One region of the Paenarthrobacter sp. MSM-2-10-13 genome, then DNA from elsewhere that is predicted to be linked to it. Evidence: predicted binding sites of a transcription regulator. Region 1 holds the regulator's gene; the other holds the start of a gene.
What was found. The regulator HrcA, encoded in region 1, represses chaperone genes, less so after heat shock. The targets are predictions, from matches to a motif close to TTNGCACTCGNNNNNNNCGAGTGCNAA.
Positions count from the first base shown of each region.

Region 1 (8,869 bases):
CATCGATTCGGCATTCGTGGCCGCTGTATGGGGCACGTCCGGATGCCGGAATGTCTTCAATCCTACGCCAGCCCGGCCTGCGATGAACCGAAACCATCGGCATCATCCGGCGCCTGCCGTCATGGCGTACATTTTGTCTCAACTCGGCATCAAGCGGGTATCAATCATGTTTCAGTTGGCGCTGATCCGCGCAATCCCGGCCGACCGCCGTCGACGATGTGCCAAGCTGGCATAGCGGGTGGCATCCAAGCACCCTGCGGCCCGGCTCCGTTGGCTGGGAATCGGCGGCTGGGGCCGCCATGAGACACAAGGTTAGGCAGGACACCCATTTCGGAGCCAGGAAGCATTGGAGATGGCGCGCGCAGACGGACAAAATCCGTTATCGCTGTGCCGGCGATGCTTGCTGTCCTGTTGCTCACTGGTTGCATAGCCAACGGGGGCGATTCCCAAACCGGCACGAGTTCGCCATCCGTCAGCGTTAACGACGCGCCAGCCAGCCAGGCACCGCTGGAAACTACGCAGGCTTCCACGAAGATCCCGGTTTACTGGATTGGACGCAGCAAGGAACAGGTTTATCTCTACCGTGAGTTCAGGGATATCTCCAGCGACGGAAACCCCGTGACCACCGCACTCCGGATCATGATGTCCGAAAAACCCCTGGACCACGACTTCTTCACCCCCTGGCAGGCCCCCGAAAGCCTGGCCACCTCCATCTCCGGCAAGAACGTCATCACCGTAGATATCTCGCGGGATGCCTTCAACTCAAACCTCGACGCCGGAATGGCGCAGCGCGCTGTCCAGCAATTGGTCTATACGGCGACGGCGGCAGCCTCGTCCTCGGGACTCATCAACTCCGGCCAGCAGATCCAGGTTGTCATCCTGGTTGACGGACACACGGACTACATGGCGTTTGGGGAGGTAAAGCTCGGCCAACCCATGGAACGGAACGCATCCTTGGTGGCACCTCTGTGGATCATCGATCCGCAAGAGGAAACAACACTGCCTACCGGAGTGGTCAAGTTCAATGGCCGCAGCACCGACAGTTCAAAGCCGGTCAGCTGGCAGATCCTGCAGGAAAATGGCAAGGGCGAAAAGAGCAGCCTGCTCACCGGGAGAACGCAAGCAACCGGTGAGCCTGGTCAATACGGAGCCTTCACCTTCAGTGCCACATTGAAGGCCGGCAAATATGAGCTGCGGGTTTCACAAGTGGATGAGGCCGGCGCAACCATCGAAACGAGCACCGACACCCGCCTGTTCAACGTCGGTTAGCTGCGGGGCGGCTACCAGCGGCCCAGGACGTCACTTGCAAGAACGACGGCGGCGGGTCCCGCCGTCGAGGACCTCAACACGTGGTGACCCAGAAGTGCCGTGACGGCACCGGCGTCACTGAGCCGCGTTACCTCTCGTGGTGAGATGCCACCCTCCGGTCCGACAATCAAGAGGACCTCGCGAGGGGTCCCATCATCTCCAGTCCGGACCGCAACCGACTCTTCAAGGACGGTCCGCAGGGGGTTCTTGGCGTCTTCATGCAGGATGATGGCCACATCAGCGGCCGCGACGGCCTTCGCCAAAGCGGCAGTGTCCATCATGGACCGTACCTCAGGAATCCAAGCACGCCGCGCCTGCTTGGCTGCCGCCGTGACCACGGACTGCCACTTCGCGTGCGCCTTGGCGGCCCGTTCGCCTTTCCAACGCACGATCGCCCGCTCGGACTGCCACGGAATGACGGCGTCTATTCCGAGTTCCGTGGCAGTCTCGATGGCGAGTTCGTCCCGATCGCCCTTGGCAAGTGCCTGAACCAGCACCAGCCGGACCTCAGGCTGGTCCTCGAGGACCACCTCGGATGCCTTCACTGTGAGGGTGCTGGAACCGGCGTCAACCACGGCGCCAGTCAACCGCATGCCCGAACCGTCGGCTATGTCCACGGGCTCACCCACGGCCAGTCGCTTGACCGTGACGGCATGGCGCGCCTCAGCACCTTCCAACACAAATGTGGACCCGGGGATCAGCTGGTTAAGGCTTCCCGCCGGTGTAAAGAAAACCGGATTGCTCACCGCTACAGGTTACCGAGCTTGTCCCGAAGCTTCGCGAACATTCCGCCGCTTGCCACCAGCTTTCCTTCGGTGAACTGCTCACCGCGCAATTTGGCGAGCTGCTGCAGGAGTTCCTCCTGGGCCGGGTCGAGCTTGGTCGGGGTCTCCACGTGCAAGTGCACCTTGAGGTCGCCGCGTCCATAACCCCGGAGGTGCGTAACACCCAAGCCGCGCAGGGTAATGATTTCTCCGGATTGGGTACCGGCCTTCACGTCCAAGTGCTGTGCGCCGTCGAAGGTGTCCAACTGCAGCTCCGTGCCCAGTGCCGCCGCGGTCATGGGCACACTCAGCGTGGCGTGGAGGTCGTCGCCTTCACGCATGAACATGGAGTCGTTGTTGACCCGGATCTCCACATAGAGATCGCCGGCGGGGCCTCCAGCGGGTCCCGCTTCACCCTGCCCGGACAGCTGGATGCGTGTACCAGTGGCGACACCGGCCGGAACCTTGATGGTGAGGGAACGACGACTGCGGATGCGGCCCTGTCCATTGCACTCGTTGCAAGGGTCCTTAATGACTGTGCCGAAGCCTTCACACGAACCGCAAGGGGCGGCAGTCATGACCTGGCCCAGGATGGAACGAACCGCCCGTTGGACCTGGCCGCTGCCACCGCAGATGTCGCAGCGTTCCGGGTGGGTGCCCGGGCGGCAGCAACTGCCATCGCACGTGGGGCAGATCACGGCGGTATCCACTTCAAGCTTCTTGTTGACGCCGAAGACGGCATCCTTCAAATCGATGCGGACGCTGATGAGCGCGTCCTGGCCCCGCCGGACCCGGGAGGCCGGTCCGCCCTGACCGCCGCCACCAAAGAAGGTGTCGAAGATGTCCTGGAAGGCAAAACCCTGGCCGGCGTAGCCGCCACCGAAACCGTTGTCAGTGCCGTTTTCATTGCCGGTGGCATCATAGACCCGGCGCTTTTGGGGATCGGACAACACCTCGTAGGCGTGGGTCACGGCCTTGAACTGTTCCGCGACATCTTCACCGGGGTTTACGTCGGGGTGCAGTTTCCGCGCCAACTTGCGGTACGCCTTTTTGATCTCTTCCCCGGTGGCTTCCGGCGAGACTCCCAAAACGTCATAGTGGCTGCTCAAAGTCGGTATCTCTTCCTTGTTGTACTACGGATGTTTCCTCGGACCGGTGTTTAGCCGCCGAGAATGCGGGAAAGGTAACGGGCCACGGCTCGTACTGCTGCCATGGTGGTGGGATAGTCCATGCGTGTGGGACCAAGAATCCCCACCTTGGCACCGGAGCCATAGCCCGTAGCTACGACCGAGGCCTCCGCCAAGCCATCGTAGGGATTCTCGCGTCCAATGCTCACGGTAACGCCGCGGGGATCATCCCCCATGTCAGATAACAACCGGAGCATGACAACTTGTTCCTCGAGTGCCTCCAGCACAGGGCCTATGCTCAGGGGGAAGTCAACGTTGGAGCGGGCCAGGTTTGCCGTTCCAGCCATCAGGATGCGCTCTTCGCGGCTGGTGTCGCTCAACGATTGAAGGCCCTGGGCCAACGTCTGCGCCAGACTGCGCAGCTCCGGCGGACACAGCGCAACGACAGAAGGAAGCACTTGAGGCAAAAGCGCCAGCTGTGTGCCGGCAATGTTGCCCAGGAACCGGGACCTCAGGAGCATCAGGGCCTCATTGCTCACATCGGAGCCGGCGTCGATGACCTTCTGCCCCACGCTGCCGGTGTCCGCAATCAGGACCACGAGGACCTGTTGAGGAGCCAAGAGGACAAACTCCACGTGGCGAACAAGCGCGCGGTTCGAATGCGGGTACTGCACAACGGCCACCTGGTTGGTCAGCTGTGACAGAAGCCTTACGGTGCGCTCCAAGATGTCGTCGACATCATCGGGGCCTTCGAGCAAAGAATGGATGGCCCTGCGCTCGGCCGCTGAGAGCGGTTTGACCTGCGATATGCGGTCAACGAAAAGGCGATAGCCCTTGTCGGTGGGAATTCGCCCGGCACTGGTGTGAGGCGCCGCAATCAGGCCTTCCTCTTCCAAAACCGCCATGTCATTCCTGATGGTAGCGCTGGAAACGCCAAGATGATGCCGCTCCACGAGGGCCTTGGACCCGACAGGTTCCCTGGAATGCACGTAATCCTCAACGATGGCACGCAGCACTTCGAGCTTGCGCGGCTCACTCAAGGCTCCACCTCCTGACGACTGCCATGGTTCTTCCGACCGGTCAACGCGGGATCCCGCTCAGACCTCCACACTTAGCACTCAACATGCCCAAGTGCTAACAAGTCTAGTATGAGCCACCCCGTTGTTAGCATTGAAACCTGCCGCGGGCGGCTTCGGCCCGCACCGTAAACCAGCACAAAGGTAGGAATCCCTTGGCTTTGAACAATTGGGGCCCGCAGGATCTGTCCGCTCCGGCCAAACAGAAGCTGCCGGAAGTAGCCGTGCAGCGGGGAATGGTCCTCGAGGACGTGCAGTCGGGCTGGGTGGGTGAGGTGACCCGCATTGAGAAGTCGGGCGGAATGCACGTGGTCTCCTTGGAAGACCGGCGTGGAAAGACCAAATCGTTCCAGCTGGGTTTTGGCTTCCTGCTCGAAGGTCAGGCTATCCGCTTGATGCCTCCCGCCCCCCGCACCGCTGCATCCGGGGTTCCGTCCGGCCGGACGGCCTCGGGTTCCGTCAGGGTCCAGGGGCAACGGGCACAGGTAGCCAAGGCCAGCCGCATTTGGGTGGAAGGAAAGCACGACGCCGAACTGGTGGAGAAGGTCTGGGGTGATGATCTCCGGGTGGAGGGCATCGTGGTGGAGCCATTGCACGGCGTTGATGACCTGAAGTCCGCCATCGCCGACTTCAATCCCGGCTCAGGCCGCCGGCTTGGAATCCTCGTGGACCACCTTGTGCCCGGGTCCAAAGAGTCCCGAATTGCCGCCGAGGCCATGACGGTCCCGGGGGCTGCGGGAAACGTCCTCATTGTTGGACACCCCTACGTGGATGTCTGGCAGGCGATCAGGCCCAAGGTCCTGGGCATTGAGGCCTGGCCCTCCGTACCCCGCGGGATCGATTGGAAGACCGGAATCCTCAGCGCGTTCGGCTGGCCTCATGAGACCCCTGAGGACATAGGCTTGGGCTGGCAACGCCTTCTGGGCGCAGTCCGCACCTATGCCGACCTTGAGCCATCGCTCTTGGGACGGGTGGAAGAAGTCATCGATTTTTTGACGGTTCCTTGAGGTGGAGTCCTTCAGGTATCAGCAACTACCGTGTCAACGGGGCGTTGGTCCCGGCAAGTGCGTCGGTGCCGGTATTCTGGGACAGCAACAACGCAGCATCTTTAAAGCAAAGGGAAGACAACGTGGCAGATAACGCTCCTGAAGAACCGGGCAGCGCCGCAGGCCGGCCCCAGTACCATGGCGCGCCTGCCAACGCACTCCCGTTGACAGCCAGCGAGGACAGGCAATGGGCTACTCTGGCCCACTTTGGCGGCATCCTGGGATGCCTGCCGTCCCTTCTGATCTACCTGATTTTCCGGGATCGTGGACCGTTCACCGCACAGGAATCCAAAGAAGCGCTGAACTTCACGCTGCCTCCCACCATCGCAGCAGTTCTGGCCAACATTTTGGTCCTGCTTCCTGTGGTCGGCAACATCTTCGCCGTCATCGCCACCGCGATCTGGGTTGCCCTGACGTGTTTCTCCGTATCGGCGGGCATCAGGGTAAACCACGGGCAGCCTCACCGTTACAAGGTCAACCTGCGCTGGATTAAGTAGCTCACCTTCGCTCGTCCAGGACTGCTTGCTCCGACGGGCATGAGCCCGCGGGTCAGTCGGGCAGGATCCTTCGAACTACGGCGTCAGCCAGGAGACGACCCTTCAGCGTAAGGACCAAACGGCCCTTGAACGCCTGAACAGGGTCCACCAATTCGTCGGCAATAAGCCCGGCCATCGCGTGCCGTCCGATCGCGTCCAAGGCATCTACGGACAACCCTGTGCCGAGCCGTGCCTCCAGCATGATGCGTTCGACTTCCCGGGTATCGGCGTCGAGGGTTTCCCGCCCGGCAGCCGGAGAGCTAGCGCTCCCGAGCCTCGAGGCGTACGCCGTGGGGTGCTTGACGTTCCACCACCGGACACCCCCCACGTGGGAGTGGGCGCCTGGACCGATGCCCCACCAGTCATCTCCCCGCCAGTAGGCAAGATTGTGCCGGCAAGCCTGGTCCGGCGTCCGCGACCAGTTGCTGACCTCGTACCAGTGCAAGCCCGCTTCGGAGATCATTTTGTCGGCAAGCTCGTATTTGGAGGCGTGGTCGTCGTCATCAATCCCGGGCACCTCGCCCCGGCGTATCTGGGCGGCCAGCTTAGTGCCATCCTCAACGATCAGAGCGTAGGCACTGATGTGGTCGGGCTGGTACGACAAAGCGGTTTCGAGTGACAGCTGCCAGTCAGCCATGGACTCTCCAGGGGTGCCGTAGATAAGGTCCAGGCTTACGGAGAGGCCGGCTTCCCGCGCCCACTGCACAACAAGAGGCACCCGGCTCGGTGTGTGGGTGCGGTCCAGGACCTTGAGCACGTGCGGTACGGCTGACTGCATGCCGAAGGAGACCCTGGTGAAGCCCGCGTCGGCCAGAAGCTTCAGGGATTCAGGAGTTACTGAATCCGGGTTGGCTTCGGTAGTTACCTCGGCGCCGGGTTCCAGCCCCCAATGGCCGATGGCGGCCCTAAGGATCCGGGCCAGGTCCTCTGCCGGGAGAAGGGTGGGCGTGCCACCCCCAAAGAAAACAGTACTGAGGGGACGACGGGGTAACCCCGAGGCGTCCAGTGCCAGAAAGGCGAAGTCCAGTTCAGAGACCGCCGTAGCGGCGTACGCGTCCTGGGAGGCGCCGCCACCGAGTTCGGTGGCAGTGTAAGTGTTGAAATCACAGTAGCCACAGCGCACGGCGCAGAACGGTATGTGGACATAGAGCCCGAACTTGCGGTGCTCGACGCCGGCCAACACCTGCGGAGGCAAGATGCCATCCGCAGGTGCCGGGTCGCCCAAAGGGAGGACGCTGGGCATTTACTTCTTGGCCTTGTCCTTGGACTCATCGGTGGTCAGGGCTGCGATGAATGCCTCCTGGGGCACCTCCACGCGACCGACCATCTTCATGCGCTTCTTGCCCTCTTTCTGCTTCTCGAGCAGCTTGCGCTTACGGGTGATGTCACCGCCGTAGCACTTGGCAAGAACATCCTTACGGATGGCCCGGATGCTCTCGCGGGCAATGATGCGGGATCCGATGGCGGCCTGGATGGGCACTTCGAATTGCTGCCGGGGAATCAGCTCACGGAGCTTGCCGGTCATCATCACGCCGTAGGCGTAGGCCTTATCGCGGTGGGTGATGGCGCTGAAGGCATCAACTTGTTCACCCTGCAGCAGGATGTCGACCTTGACCAGATCGGCCACCTGCTCGCCGTCAGCCTTCCAGTCCAGTGAGGCGTAACCGCGCGTCTTGGACTTCAGGAGGTCGAAGAAGTCGAAGACGATCTCCGCCAGCGGGATCCAGTAGCGGAGTTCAACGCGGTCCTCGGACAAATAGTCCATGCCTCGCATCTGGCCACGGCGGCTTTGGCACAGTTCCATGATGGAACCGACAAACTCGTTAGGTGCGAGGATGGTGGCGGACACCATGGGCTCCCGGACCTCGGAGATCTTACCGGTGGGGTATTCGCTCGGGTTGGTGACGTGGATGACCTTCTTGTCCTCAAGCGTTACCTCATACTCCACGTTGGGTGCAGTGGAGATAAGGTCCAGGTTGTACTCGCGTTCGAGTCGATCACGCGTGATTTCGAGGTGCAGAAGGCCCAGGAATCCAACGCGGAAGCCGAAGCCCAGTGCAGCGGACGTCTCAGGCTCATAGACAAGCGCAGCGTCGTTAAGCATCAGCTTTTCAAGAGCGTCACGCAGGACCGGGTAGTCCGTACCGTCCAAGGGGTAAAGACCGGAGAAGACCATCGGCTTGGCGTCAGCGTAACCGCTCAGCGACTCCGACGCGGGCTTGGCGAGGTTGGTGACAGTATCGCCCACCTTGGACTGGCGGACGTCCTTTACACCGGTAATCAGGTATCCCACTTCCCCCACACCCAGGCCTTTGGAAGGTGTGGGCTCCGGGGAGCTGACACCAATTTCCAGGAGTTCGTGAGTAGCCCGGGTGGACATCATCTGGATGCGTTCGCGGGGATGCAGCATGCCGTCCACCACTCGGACGTAGGTAATGACGCCGCGGTAAGTGTCATACACAGAATCGAAGATCATGGCACGGGCCGGAGCATTGGGATCGCCCACGGGGCCGGGGAGGTCGCGGACGATTTTATCCAGCAGCGCCTCAACGCCTACGCCGGTTTTGCCGGAAACCTTGAGGACGTCCTCGGGGTCACCACCGATGAGGTTGGCAAGCTCCGCCGCGTACTTCTCAGGCTGGGCGGCCGGGAGGTCGATCTTGTTCAGCACGGGAATGATGGTGAGGTTGTTTTCCATCGCCAAGTAAAGGTTGGCAAGAGTCTGAGCCTCGATGCCTTGGGCAGCATCCACCAGGAGCACTGCACCTTCACAGGCCGCTAAGGAGCGGGAGACCTCGTAGGTAAAGTCAACGTGGCCGGGTGTATCGATCATGTTCAGCGCATAGCTCTGGCCATCGAGTTCCCACGGCATGCGGACAGCCTGGGACTTGATGGTGATGCCGCGCTCACGTTCGATATCCATACGGTCCAGATACTGGGCCTTCATGTCGCGTTGCTGAACGACGCCGGTGTACTGCAGCATGCGGTCGGCCAGGGTGGACTTACCGTGGT
Region 1 covers NZ_JAAOXO010000001.1:976,225-985,093, reverse strand. Annotated here, with positions in the region: gene HAV21_RS04695 (GerMN domain-containing protein) at 397-1,269, shown strand; gene HAV21_RS04690 (16S rRNA (uracil(1498)-N(3))-methyltransferase) at 1,281-2,054, opposite strand; gene dnaJ (molecular chaperone DnaJ) at 2,057-3,181, opposite strand; gene hrcA (heat-inducible transcriptional repressor HrcA) at 3,232-4,239, opposite strand; gene HAV21_RS04675 (DUF3097 domain-containing protein) at 4,431-5,282, shown strand; gene HAV21_RS04670 (DUF4870 domain-containing protein) at 5,405-5,818, shown strand; gene hemW (radical SAM family heme chaperone HemW) at 5,871-7,100, opposite strand; gene lepA (translation elongation factor 4) at 7,101-8,869, opposite strand, start outside.

Region 2 (8,869 bases), 750 kb from region 1:
TCTCGGCGCTGGGCTTGCCAGCAAGAAGTGTGGGCCGGGAGCGGGCAACTTCAAGGGCAATCTCCGCACCGGAATTGCCCAGGCCCACCACCAGGACAGGGCCTTCCTTTAACTGACCGGGGTTTTTGTAATCCTGAGAGTGCAGCTGAAGGATGCTCCGATCCAGTTCGCCCGCGAAGGCAGGAACTTTGGGGATACGGTGACCACCTGTGGCGATGACCACATTCCTGCTTCTCCATTCGCGGTCTCCCGACCGGAGCACGAAAGCCTCACCCTCAGAGCTGATGTCCTCCACGCGTACGCCGGCAACGTAAGGCAATTCAAAGCGGCGCACATAGTCTTCCAAGTAGTCAGCCAGCTGATCCTTGGTGGGAAATGCCAAGGGGTCGCCGGGGAAAGGTGCGCCGGGAAGGCCGTCATACTTGGCCGGAGTGAAGAGGCGCAAGGAGTCCCAGCGTTGACGCCAAGCATCCCCTGGTTTCTGGTGCTGGTCCAGGATGAGGAAGTTCCTGCCCTGCCTTGCCAACCAGTACCCGAGCGCGAGCCCGGACTGGCCGCCACCCACAATGACGGTGTCAACTTCTGGATTGTGGTGAACGGACATCATCGTCTCCTATCTCGCTTGCAGTGGATCACTGATCTTTGCTGTGACCTGATAGGAGCCACGCTATGAGCGCGGCGCCTGGGTCCGCATCGGTCAAGTGAGCCACTCATTTCCAGCGGGATGGGTATTTCTGACCACTCGCAGTGGTTTTCAGCGAATCAGGCCGTGCTCAAAGGCGTAGCCGGTCGCGGCCGCTCTGGACGGCACCGCGAGTTTGGAAAGAATGTTGCTCACATGCCTGGCCACTGTCTTTTCACTGAGGTAAAGCTCCCGGGCGATGGTTCGGTTGGAGTGCCCACCGGCCACCAGCCGGAGCACTTCCACCTCGCGGTCAGTCAGCGGTGAGCTGCCTTTGTTCTTCTCGCCGGTGAGTTCCAGGACCTCTGCTACTGCCGGCATCGCCCCAAGATCTGCCAACTCGGCTTTGGCAGCCTCGAACTCCATGGCGGCAGAATCGGGATCGCCCAACAGGGCACACGCACGCGCCGCAAGTACCCTGCACCGGGCGGCCTGATAGGGAGCTTCGAGGCTGTACCAGATCCGCCACGCCCTTCTCGCCTCACGAAGCGCGGCCTGGGGCTCGGCTTCGACCAACAGCACCTGGGCAGCGGCATAGGCAACCAGGGCCATCTCCAATGGACGGCTGCCCTGCTGAAGAGGCTCGGACAGTTCGTCCAGCGCGAGCCTGGCAGCAGCCGCGTCGCCAGCGGCAAGTTCAACCTCGACGACGGCAGGCAGCAAGCGACGTCGATTGGCTGGGTCGGCCCCTGCCATCGCCCGCCGCATGGTGGCCTGTGCCTGGGCCGTTTTGTGCTCGGCCAGCTCAAGCAGCGCGATGCCGGGAACAGGTTCGAATCCGGTCCCGGCAGCTATGGCGTAGGCTTTCCCCGCTTCCTCCAGGAAACCTTGCAGGCGAAGTACTTCGCCCTGTTGATACCAGGATCCAAACGTGGCATCCGGGTCGCCCTTCCGCACCCTGCCTTCGGCGGCCCGCGCCACCGACAGGGCCTCTTCCCACGCTCCGTGAAGTATCAACAGTTCGGCACGGTAAGCCTGGCATTGTCCACTGAACATCACCATGTCCGGGCGATCCCCGCACCAGCGTTCCAAGGCCGCAGTCCACTCGTGGGCGCGGCGCACATCGTTGGAAAGACGACAACTGCCCAAGACTGCACAGTAGATGATCCCTGCGGGGATGGGAGAGACCTCACCTGAGGTGACAGAGACCATCACTTCATCCAAAAGCTGCAAACCTTCTTCCACGTGCCCGAGGGAAACGCGGGTGGTGCCGACACCGAGCCGGCCCAAGGCCTGGAGGTCTTTGTCGTGGAAGGAGGTTCCCAGCTCCAAGGCTTTGGCGAACAGACCGTGTCCAGCTGCCGGGGCTCCACTGCGCAACAAACCGAGGGCCGCTGGAATCATGAGGTATCCCTCGGCTGCACAGGGACCTGACATACCTTCCAGCACGTGCTTGGCACGGGACAACCACCCGTTTCCACGGGCCGGCTCTCCCATGTCCATCAGGAACATAACAAGCCAGGCCGCACACCTCGCGGCGCTGTCAGTGTCTCCCATGGTCAGGAATTCGTCATGCGCCCGGGTCAGGTACTCAATGCTTTGGCTATTCAAGCCAAGCAGCATCGCCACAGATGCCGCCAATTCGATGTCCTGCGGAGGGAGTCCGCCCTCTGAATCGGCGCGGGTGAGGCACTCAAGCGCATCGCGCCAACGGCGCTCGTGGAAGGCCGAGCGTCCCAAATCCAAGTCTGTGTCCGGAACTGTCATGGCTCACCTTGCGACCGGGAACAGACCGAATGACGCACCCAAGCCGCCCTAGTAGCGTCAGGTTACCGCCGCCGTCGTACGCTCACAATAGCCGCCCCGCGGAAAGCCGCAGACAACAGAAGCCCCGGTCAACGTGACCGGGGCTTCTGTTAAACCAGGCCGTTAGTGCTGGTGGCCTGCGTGTGCGTCTTCTTCCTCAGCCGGCTTTTCGGCAACCAGGGTCTCGGTGGTGAGAACCAGAGCAGCGATGGAAGCGGCGTTGCGGAGAGCCGAACGGGTGACCTTCACGGGGTCGATCACGCCAGCGGCGATCAGGTCCTCGTACTCGCCGGACTTGGCGTTGAAGCCGTGGTTTGCTTCCAGCTCGGAAACCTTGGCAACAACAACGAAGCCGTCGAAGCCAGCGTTCTGGGCGATCCAGCGCAGCGGCTGGACCAGGGCGCGGCGGACGATGCCCACAGCAGCTGCTGCGTCACCCTCCAGCGCCTTGACGGCCGGGGACTCGTCCAGTGCCTTGAGGGCGTGGATGAGAGCGGAACCGCCACCGGAAACGATGCCTTCTTCGAGGGCTGCACGCGTGGAGGAAACAGCGTCCTCGATGCGGTGCTTCTTTTCCTTCAGCTCAACCTCGGTGGCTGCGCCAACCTTGATCACGCCGATGCCGCCGGCCAGCTTGGCCAGGCGTTCCTGCAGCTTTTCCTTGTCCCAGTCGGAGTCCGTCCGGGTAAGCTCGGCGCGCAGCTGTGCAACGCGGTCAGCGACGTCCTCAGCCGTACCGGCACCATCAACAATGGTGGTGTTGTCCTTGGTGACTGTGATGCGGCGTGCGGTACCGAGTACCTCGAGGCCAACGGTGTCCAGGCTCAGGCCAAGGTCCGGGGAAACAACCTGGGCGCCCGTCAGCGTGGCGATGTCCTGGAGCATGGCCTTGCGGCGGTCGCCGAAGCCCGGAGCCTTGACGGCAACAACGTTGAGCGTGCCGCGGATGCGGTTGACGATCAGCGTGGACAGGGCTTCGCCTTCAATGTCTTCAGCAATGATGAAGAGCGGCTTGTTTGCCTGCAGGGCCTTCTCCAGCAGCGGCAGGAAGTCCTGCAGCGAGGAAATCTTGCCCTGGTTGATCAGGATGAGGGCGTCCTCGAGGACGGCTTCCTGGCGCTCAGCGTCGGTGACGAAGTACGGGGACAGGTAGCCCTTGTCGAACTGCATGCCCTCGGTGAGGACCAGTTCGGTCTGGGTGGTGGAGGATTCTTCAATGGTGATGACACCATCCTTGCCAACCTTGCCGAACGCTTCGGCCAGCAGTTCGCCAACCTCGTCGCTCTGCGCGGAGATGGCTGCAACGCTGGCAACCTGGGTGCCTTCAACTTCGCGGGCATTCTCCAGGAGACGGGCTGCGACTGCTTCAACGGAAACCTCGATGCCGCGCTTGATCTCGCCAGGAGCGGCGCCGGCAGCAACGTTGCGCAGGCCTTCCTTGACCAGGGCCTGTGCCAGCACGGTGGCCGTGGTGGTGCCGTCGCCGGCAACATCGTTGGTCTTGGTGGCTACTTCCTTGGCCAGCTGTGCGCCAAGGTTCTCGTAGGGGTCATCAAGCTCAACTTCACGGGCGATGGTTACGCCATCGTTGGTGATGGTGGGTGCGCCCCACTTCTTGTCCAGCACGACGTTGCGGCCGCGCGGACCAAGCGTCACCTTGACAGTGTTGGCGAGCTTGTCGATACCGGCCTCAAGAGACCGGCGGGCAGCATCGTTAAAAGCAAGCTGCTTTGCCATGGTTGTGTCCTTTCAAGACAGAAAACCCGCACCGCTGGCGGCTGGAATCATTCCAACTCGACGGCGGTGCGGGGCTCCGGGAAGTTACTTTACGACGATCGCAAGGACGTCGCGGGCGGACAGAACGAGGTACTCGTTGCCGCCGGTCTTGACTTCGGTTCCACCGTACTTGGAGTAGATGACGACGTCGCCAACAGCTACGTCAACCGGTACGCGGTTTCCGTTGTCATCGAAGCGGCCGGGGCCGATTGCAACAACTTCGCCTTCCTGCGGCTTCTCCTGTGCGGAGTCCGGAATGACCAGGCCGGAAGCCGTGGTCTGCTCTGCTTCGAGCGGGCGAACAACAATACGATCCTCAAGAGGCTTAATCGAGACCGACACTCGGACTCTCCTTTTCATGAGCTGATTCATGGACTAAGAACTAGGGTGCCTGGGCGTTCAACCGTCGTCGCGGTGCCGGAGAACGCTTGGCGTAGTTAGCACCCTCCGGGGGAGAGTGCTAACAAGACTCTATGTAAGCGTTAGCACTCGGTCAAGGTGAGTGCCAGCATTTCGTCATGGGTGAACGTCCCTTACCTGCCCGTCAGGTCGTCCAGATCGTAGTCTTCGCCGCCGTCATCCTCATCCAGCGGAGCATTGCCGCGGTTCAGGTACAGCACCACGGCGGCGGCTATAGCCACGATGCCGGAGATCACCAGCGTGATAATTCCACCGGTCCGGGCGCCGCTGTAAAGTTCGCGGATGCCCTGCGCTTCATCGGTGGCGTCATTGACGCTCTTGCCGGCCACCGAGTAAGTAGCCGCATTGAAGGAATCCAACGCGAAGATAATGATCAGCAGGCCGATGCAGACCACCGCGATCACGACCCCCGCTATCAGGGCGGGGCGCGCAATCTTCGTCAGGGAGGGGTGCGGTGCTGCGTTGTCTTCCATGAAAACAACCCTATCCGGCTGATTCGCCGGTCACGCTGTCAAGCGCCGCGCCGTTAGGCTTGATCCCATGCCTCACGCACCGCAGGAACAGATCGCACCCTTGCTGACTACTGAAGGATGGGAACTTCTTGCCTCACTGGGACCCTATCGGGAGGCCGATTCCTTCAGCGTCAACGCAGACCTCCGCAAAGCGGGTCACTCCCCGGAGCTGGTAGCTGCGGTCCTCACGCAATCCAGGCTGCGGACGCGCGCAGAGGCAAAGTTCGGCGAGTTTGCCCGGCAGATGCTCTTTACCCAAGCCGGCTTGGAGCAGGCAACGCGATTGAACGTCGCAGCCCGTCACGCCGAGCGCTTCGCGAAGGCCGGCATCTCGCACGTTGCAGACCTGGGCTGCGGCCTTGGCGCCGACTCCATGGCGATGGCGTCAATGGACATTTCCGTGACCGCAGTTGAGATGGATGAAACCACCGCCGCCTGCGCCACCATCAATCTCATGCCCTTCCCGCATGCCACCGTGGTGCACTCCGACGCAACAACCGTGGAATTGGACGGGGTGGACGGCGTATGGCTGGATCCCGCCCGGCGAACCACGTCCACCTCCGGAACCAAACGGATCTGGGACCCTGAAGCCTTCTCTCCCCCGTTGTCCTTCGTGGAACGCCTGGCGGCTACCGGCCGCGCCATCGGCGTCAAGATGGGTCCCGGCATCCCGCATGAGTCCGTGCCTTCAGGCTGCGAAGCCCAGTGGGTTTCGGTAGGCGGCGACGTCACCGAAGTGACCCTGTGGTTCAACGCAGTGTCCCGCCCCGGCGTGCGTCGCGCCGCGCTGGTGATTGGCGGCCAAGGCGCCGCTGAGATCACCAGCGGCGCGGATTTCGACGGCGGCCCGGTAGCCGCCGTCGGGCCTGTAGAAGGTTTCCTCTACGAACCCGATGGTGCGGTGATCCGCGCAGGACTGGTGGCCGACGTCGCCGAACGGCTGGGCGGGCACCTGGTGGACGAGCACATTGCCTACATCTGCGCGCCTGCGCTGCACGACACTCCCTTCGCCCGTGCCTACAAGGTTCTTGAGGTGATGCCCTATAACGTCAAGGCCCTCAAGGCTTGGGTCAAGGCCAACGGGATCACTGTGCTGGACATCAAGAAGCGCGGCACGGCAGTCACTCCCGAGGAACTCCGGAAGCAGTTGCTGCCCGCCAAACCGGATAAGTCCCTTGGGACGAAAACAGCCACCCTGGTCCTCACCAGGATCGGCGAGGAGAGAGTGGCTGTTGTGGTGGAACCGGTGACGGCCTAGAGCGTCAGCGGCACCCGGCAGTCAGCGGCGTGAAAACTCCGAGGCTTCGCGGACCTGCTCAGGGCTAGGGCGCACGCCGGTGTACAGGACAAACTGTTCCTCGGCTTGGATGGCAATAACTTCAGCGCCCGTGATCACCTTCTTGTCCGCCTTCCGGGCAGCACTGATAAGTGGCGTCTCGGACGGCAAAGCCACGACGTCAAACACTACTTGCGCCGCGGCAATCGTGGCGTCGTCGAAGGACTGCGCTGTTTCGTCCGCACCTGCCATTCCCAACGGCGTGACGTTGATGATGAGATCAGCTGTGGAGCCGTTGACGTCATCCTGCCAAGCGAAGCCGTAAAGATCTGCTAATGCACGGCCGGTGTCCTCGTTGCGGGCCACGATGGTGACGGCGGTGAACCCGGCTTCCCGAAGTGCTGCGGCTACGGCCTTGGCCATACCGCCCGCACCGCGGAGGAGCACGCTGTGGCTGCTGGGAACCTGGTGGTCCTTCAACAGCCGGGCAATGGCGATGTAGTCCGTGTTGTAGGCAGTCAGCACGCCATTGTCGTTGACGATGGTGTTCACCGAATCAATGGCCTTGGCCGACGGGTCCATCACGTCAACCAACGGGATGACGGCTTCCTTGTACGGCATGGAAACCGCGGCGCCCCGGATGGGGAGGCCGCGGATGCCAGCCACTGCAAGGGTGATGTCCGCAGGGGCGAATGCTTTGTAGACAAAGTTCAGGCCGAGCAGATCGTACAAATAATTGTGGAACCGGGTGCCGATATTGCTGGGCCGGGCCGCAAGCGAAATGCACAGGGACATGTCTTTGTTCAGGATTGGCATTCCCCCATTAAACACGCCCCCTTATCACCGACGTGCGGTTAGCCCTGCCGCGCCTTCATCCGCGGATTGTTCTTGTTGATGACGAAGGTACGCCCGCGCCTGCGCACAATCTGGGCGCCGGGGATCTTCTTGAGGGCACGCAGCGAATTCCTGACCTTCATGGTGTTTCTCCTTTGGTTGGGTGGTTGGTTTAAAGGGCGTCGCTGAGTTCCAGGGGGTCGTCCCACACGCCGAAATCCTGCTGCATTTCAGCTTGGGTGAGTTGGCAACCGTCCAGGAGCCCGCGAAATTCCCGGGCGTCGATGTCCTCCGAAAGGCCGGTGATCGCCAGCACAGTTCCACGGTCGCCGCGGCTGGGATGCCAGTCCAGGACAGAGTCGACGTCGGCACCCGCCTTTCCGGGGTGCGCCTGGCCAGGTTCGGCCGAGTCCGCCAGCCATTTCCCGGTACTTTCGAGCCAGACCCTAGGCCCAATACCTTGGACGGCGATCCTTGTTTTCGGCGCTGATGCGATCCAGAGGCGGCCTCGCAGCCAGTGCGTTCCGGCGGCCAGTTGGGGCAGGGCTTCGCGGAAGCGTCCCGGATGCAGCGGCCGACCCACTTTGTGGAGCACCGTCCGGTAGGACCCACCCCCGTCGCTGACGGGCACACGCACGACGCCGGGACGGTTGCGTGCCGCCGCTTCAGCGTCGTCGAAGCATCCCGGCCTGTAGGCGTCAGCGGCGCCAATGACCCCTGCGTGGGACGCCAACTGGCCAAGCAACTGGACACCCAACTGCCACTGCGAAGTGCCTTCGCGAGGTTCGCCGCCCAGCACCGCACCCAGGCCGGGGTACACCATCACCGTATCCACCTGCCCGAACTCGCCGATCAGGAATTCTCCGCTGGTTCGTTCATCTGTGGGCATGGACGTAAACCCGGACTCGAACAGCGTGTGACGGTCCCAAATGTGGTCATCCAGTTCCCCAGGGTCCAAAGCCAGTACGGCGTTGTCTATCACCGCAGGGCGGCTCAGGCCACGCCGAAGCTCGCCAACGGCCATGCCGGCTGCAACGCCGGGCGGGAGGCCCAGCACTACATGGTCGAAACCGCAGGAGGCGAGACGTTCCGCCGTCGGGACTACATCCAATCTGACAGTGCAGCTGAGGCAACCATGCTCCAGAACTGTGGTTTCGCGCTCGAACAACTGGCCGTTCCGGTATACCCGCCGCAGGACCATCGAGCCATCAAGGAGATCGTGAAGGACCACCACGGAATTGGCGTGGGTTTGGCCGAGCCGGGCAGCGGCGGACTCGCGGCATTGGGTGTCCAAGGAACTGACAACTGTGAGATGCATGCAGCGATTCTATTGAGAAGCATTCTCAATAGCAAATGACGGGACTTTCCCCCTCGCAAGACCACAGCAGAAACCTGCGTTCCAGCTGCATTAGACTTGTTCCGACCGCTGGCGGCCCCACAGCGGGGAACCGTGTCCGGCTGAGACAAGACAAATGAGGGGACTACGTGCAGATTGATTTTGCGCCATCCAGGCAATCGACACTGGGTGTGGAATGGGAGTTGGCGCTCGTCAATGCACGCACCGGGGAACTGGTATCAGTGGCCAACGACGTCCTCAAAGGCGTCGCCGCGAACCACCCCGAC
Region 2 covers NZ_JAAOXO010000001.1:226,716-235,584, reverse strand. Annotated here, with positions in the region: gene HAV21_RS01160 (NAD(P)-binding domain-containing protein) at 1-604, opposite strand, end outside; gene HAV21_RS01155 (response regulator transcription factor) at 755-2,389, opposite strand; gene groL (chaperonin GroEL) at 2,552-4,165, opposite strand; gene groES (co-chaperone GroES) at 4,250-4,546, opposite strand; gene HAV21_RS01140 (hypothetical protein) at 4,738-5,097, opposite strand; gene HAV21_RS01135 (class I SAM-dependent methyltransferase) at 5,165-6,394, shown strand; gene HAV21_RS01130 (shikimate 5-dehydrogenase) at 6,416-7,228, opposite strand; gene ykgO (type B 50S ribosomal protein L36) at 7,267-7,389, opposite strand; gene HAV21_RS01120 (GTP-binding protein) at 7,419-8,564, opposite strand; gene HAV21_RS01115 (glutamate--cysteine ligase) at 8,732-8,869, shown strand, end outside.
Region 2: the regulator HrcA is predicted to act here: its motif matches at 4,687-4,713, upstream of groES (co-chaperone GroES).